One region of the Halomonas sp. NPDC076908 genome, then DNA from elsewhere that is predicted to be linked to it. Evidence: riboswitches for the same ligand, from Rfam matches in the RefSeq annotation. Region 1 holds a riboswitch; the other holds the start of a gene.
The links. Region 1 has a riboswitch for thiamine pyrophosphate ahead of ACQKE4_RS11480 (sodium:solute symporter). Riboswitches for the same ligand answer to the same signal wherever they lie in the genome.
Positions count from the first base shown of each region.

Region 2: another riboswitch for thiamine pyrophosphate. It lies ahead of tenA (thiaminase II); the one in region 1 lies ahead of ACQKE4_RS11480 (sodium:solute symporter).

Region 1 is NZ_JBNNIW010000017.1:23,522-25,987, forward strand. Features, by position in the region: gene ACQKE4_RS11470 (hypothetical protein) at 1-539, opposite strand, end outside; gene ACQKE4_RS11475 (peroxidase-related enzyme) at 737-1,327, shown strand; TPP riboswitch at 1,407-1,515, shown strand; gene ACQKE4_RS11480 (sodium:solute symporter) at 1,505-2,466, shown strand, end outside.
Region 2 is NZ_JBNNIW010000020.1:4,131-6,596, reverse strand. Features, by position in the region: gene thiC (phosphomethylpyrimidine synthase ThiC) at 1-563, opposite strand, end outside; gene tenA (thiaminase II) at 591-1,259, opposite strand; TPP riboswitch at 1,352-1,507, opposite strand; gene ACQKE4_RS12565 (hypothetical protein) at 1,739-2,155, shown strand.

The DNA of each region.
Region 1 (2,466 bases):
TGTATTTCGCGCAGCCCAAGAGGGGTAATGCATTGGGAGCAGCGGTAGGTGTCATCTTCACCATAAACAAGACGGTGATACATTTTAAACAGCGTGTAGAGCGCTAAACCTCCTTCAAATGCTTGCCAGCGGACTGGCGTTTGTTGAATGTCCTTAGATAGTTCTTGACCTTCAGCTTCAGCAACTGCAATGGCGTCTGCAAGCGGGGTGGAAAGTATCGCGGTTGCATCGGCAGGCATTGGCGTATTGTGCTTAGACGCTTTTTCAAACGCCTGCACTGCATATTTGAAATCAGCCACGCTGTTAAGCGGGTAATCAATATGCTTTAGATCGTCAGGTTCAAAACCGCCATTCTCCCAGCCGTGAATGACGCGCAGTGTCATTTGGCCACGTGTCATTGGGCGGGCAAGCAACATATGTAGCATGATGCGGATATGCAACTGACGCTCATCCGTATCATTTTCGAAAGCTTGGTAGGGGTCGGCAAATAATTCATCTAGCCTACCAGGCGTATGTTCCTTGGCTTCGTTATGACTCATGGCAGTTTCCCTGTGAACGAACTGTTTATCGGAGCAGATTATATGTTTATAAGAATAGGTGGCGATTTTAATGACAGACCGATAACGCAGTATGGCGAGCGTAGCTACTGATTAAAAGTCTCTTAACTTAGCTTTTTGTTACACGTCAGCTAAGTCGTTTTAACAGGATTGTTAAACTTAACAATAAAGAGGTAATTATGTCTGCATCACTAAGCCGTTTTGATGTACCCGAAACACTTGATGACTTGCCTGAGGATATTCGCGCTGTGATTCTGGCTGTACAGGAGAAAGCAGGCTTCGTGCCTAATGTTTTCTTGATGTTAGCCCACCGTCCCGCTGAGTTTCGTGCCTTCTTTGCCTATCATGATGCCTTGATGGAGCGTGAGTCTGATACGCTGACGAAGACAGAGAAAGAGATGATTGTGGTTGCGACCAGTGCGCGCAATTGCTGCCTCTATTGCGTCGTGGCCCACGGAGCATTGGTACGGATTTATAGCAAAGACCCGCTGCTGGCTGACCAAGTCGCGATCAATCATCGTGTGGCACCGATTAGCGAGCGTCACCGGGTAATGCTCGATTTCGCCATGCACTGCGCTATCGACGTAGGTGAGATGAACGATGAGTGGCTTATGCGCCTATTGGCGGTAGGTTTTACACAGGATGATTGCTGGGATATTGGCGCCATCGCAGCGTTTTTTGGCTTGTCTAATCGATTGGTTACGCTGGCAGGTACGCCCCCTAATGAAGAGTTTTATTTAATGGGACGTGTTCCCCGTGCTGCCACTTAAGGCGCGAAGTAACCTTTAATTGAACTACCTTTTTCAGTGAGCATGAACAACGTAACGTAGGTAGAATAGCCAATCCATTCACTGTCGCCAGGGGAGCCCTGCTAAAAAGTGGCTGAGAATGCGCGCTGCGCAGACCCTGGAACCTGATCCGGTTAGTACCGGCGGAGGAAGTGCGACATGCTTTACCTGACGTCAGCCGTGCTGGGCGCGGCGTTGTGCTGCTTTGCTTATTTGGGCCTGCGCGCCCGCTGGGTAGATGGCCCCTTTGATGACTATGTGACTGCCCGAAATTCGCAAGCGGCCTCTACCCTGGGGCTCTCTTTTCTTGCATCCGGCATGGGTGCGTGGATTCTGTTTGCACCGCCTGAAATTGGCGCCTTTGTTGGCCCACTTGCCTTGGCTGGATACGCGTTAGGCTCTGCGCTGCCGTTTATTGTGCTGGGGCTTTATGGCCCTAAAATTCGCCGTGCATTGCCTGAAGGGCGTAGCATCGCCGAGTTTGCCGAGGCGTGCTACGGTCTTGGCGTAAAGCGTTGGGTAACACTGGTGTCTATTGGCTATATGGCGTGTTTTTTAGCGGCCGAGCTAACTGCCATTGGAGCGATCACTGCGTTGTTGTCAGATGTGCCGCCTGCGCTGGTGATTATCGGTGTAGCGCTTACCACACTTGTTTACACCGCGGTGGGCGGTCTGCGTGCAAGCCTTGCCACCGACCGTTGGCAAGCGTGGTTGCTCTTGGTGTTGCTGCTGGTGGTAGGCGGCGCTGTACTATGGCGACTGCCTGAAATTCCTAGCGGAGTTGAATTGCCCGCCATTCCTGTTACCAGTGCACTCAGCGTTGCATTAACACTGGTGATTGCCGTCACTGCCGCCAATCTATTTCATCAAGGGTATTGGCAACGCGTATGGGCTGCCCAAGATAACCAAAGCCTGGGGCGCGGTGCTTGGCTTGGTGGGGGCATGACGGTCGTTGTCGTGATGTTGATTGGCGGCTTGGGTATGTTGGCTGCGATGAGTGGCGTGGCGTTAGGCGAGCCACCTATGCCGTTTTTTGCGCTGCTAACGGATGCCCCAGCATGGCTAACGCTACCCGCATTAGTGTTAGCAGTGACCTTAGTTGCCTCAAGTGTCGATACATT
Region 2 (2,466 bases), on a different contig from region 1:
AGGCTGGCACCAAAGTTCTGGCCAGGATGCTGGTGGCCCAGAATACGCTCTACTTCTGCGGTACCTAGCGCCTGGCGGCGCTGGTTTTCGCGAATGGCAATAAACTCCATTTCCGGCGTGATGATGCCCAGGCGGGCGTAGTGCAGTTGGGTCACGTTTTTGCCCGCTTTCGCCCGGCGTGGCGTGCGGGTTAAATCAAAGCGTAGCTGGGCAAGGGTCGGATCGTTGGCGCGGCGGTTGCCGTAATCAGACGTGGGGCCTGATAGAAACTCGGTGTCGTCCCGCGCTTCAATCCAGGCGCGGCGCAGTGCTGGCAGACCCCGGCGTAGATCAATCTGGGCATCGGGGTCGGTGTAAGGGCCGGAGGTGTCGTACACCAGTAGCGGCGGGTTCTCCTCATCAATGCCGGTGGTTTTGGTCGGCGACAGAGTGATCTCCCGAAACGGCACGCGGATATCTGGCTGCGAGCCTTCGATATACACCTTCCGCGAGCCGGGCAGCGGCTGAATGGCGGCGGCATCGACCTGGGCGGTTTCGGCTAAAAAGTGACTGGTTTTACTCATGGTTAGCTTCCTTATGGTTGTTGGGAATTACGTCGTAAGGTCGAGGCCCATCTGCCAGAAGTCGATTTCCAGCCGGGTGGCATCGCGGAAAATTTTGCTCAGTTCAGCAAAGCGGGCGGACGACACATCGGCAAGGCGAGCGTTGAGCCATTCAAGCTCCGCCTGCATGGCGGCCTGAAACTCCTCGCCTTCGTACATGGCAATCCAGGCATCAAAAGGGTTTTGTGTACCGCGCAGGGTAGAAGGCTGGGCGTTCAGCCAGTTGGCGATTTCGCCATAGCCGACTAGGCAGGGGGCCAGCGCCACATGCAAATCCAGCAGGTCGCCACGGTTGCCGGTATCCAACACATAGCGTGTATAAGCCAGCGTGGCCCTGGCTTCGGGAAGCTCTGCCAATTCTTGTTCTGAAATCCCCCACTCCTGACAAAAGCCCACGTGCAGGCCCAACTCCACATCCACAATGGCTTTTAGGCCTTCGTGGGCCTGGCGAAGATCGGCGAGGGTGGGGCTTTTATAGGCAGCCAACGCATAGGCGCGGGCGAAGTGAATCAAGAACAGGTAATCCTGCTTCAGGTAGTGGCGAAACGACGCTTCAGGCAGTGTGGCGGTGCCTAGCTGACGCACAAAATCGTGCGCAATATAGGCGCGCCAATCCTGCTGGCAGGCGGTGGTGAGATCAGTAAAGCGGTAGCCCATGATGCCTCCGGTGATAATGATCCGGAGGGCAGGCGTATAAAAGATCGAGGAAATGGCCCTGAAGGTGGCGTGCGATCATAAGAGAGAGCTAGCCATGGCCATCGCTTGATCCCTACGCCGGTACCTGCGCCGCTCGTTATATGAGCAACGCATTAGCCGGATCAGGTTCAGCGGGACCAGCGCTTGGGAGCCAAAAGCCCACCCTGCGCCATCTCAGCCGGATATCACCGGCACCCCGTCAAGCTGTTCGTTGGTGGAGTGTAGGAGGCGGGTGGGGGAGATGCAAGAGGTCATGATTGGAAATGGTCAATCGCGCAAGCTGCGACTTTTGGGTAAGTGGCCAAAATTGGCTTTGCTATCAAGGGAATCAATGGGTAAGGTCGATATGGTTAGCCGCATAACCTCAATGAACGCGTCGTCTCGTTCATTGAGGTTATGCGACTGGATGTGTAATCACTGTTATGCATAAGGAGGGCAAGGTGCTGAATTCCGTAATACAGGAAGAAACTACAGGATGCGGAATCGCGTCGGTTGCCAACATTCTGAGCAAGACCTATTTGGAAATGAAAGCCACAGCAAATGCTATGGGCATCCAAGCGGAAGACAAATCGCTTTGGTCTGATACCCAATATGTAAGGAAAATGCTGTCTCATGCTGGAGTCGAGACGTCTCCCGATGAAACTCCTTTTGAGTCTTGGGGTGCATTACCCGACTTGGCATTGCTTTCTATCAAGCATCATCAAGAAGATGGGAAAAATTTCTGGCACTGGGTCGTTTTCAAGCGTGTAGGTGGTAAGGATTATGTGCTGGACTCAGCAAGTTACCTGCCATCAAATATTCGAACGGACTTTAATGAGATGCATCCCAAGTGGTTCATCGCGGTCCAAAATGCATAACCCCTATGAGCCTTCTCTCTGTCAATAGACCGCAGTGTTTTTATTGGCCGCGTGAGCGGCCAATATCAAGTCCCTGAGCCAGTGATCCTACTTCATCTGTCATCGTTGGCTGTTGGTGGCTTACAGCAAACACCTATTGAGGCTCTCTAACGTGGTGGTTCACCACTGCCAAACCGGGTTGCTCCTTGCAGGTGGGTCTGGGGCACTAGACATTCATCGGTTAACCAGCATCTGTCCTATTCAAACAGCGGGTTACTTTATAGTCCCAGTTAGTTTCAGGTTCAGCGCCGGTGTAAACCCACTCGCTCAGG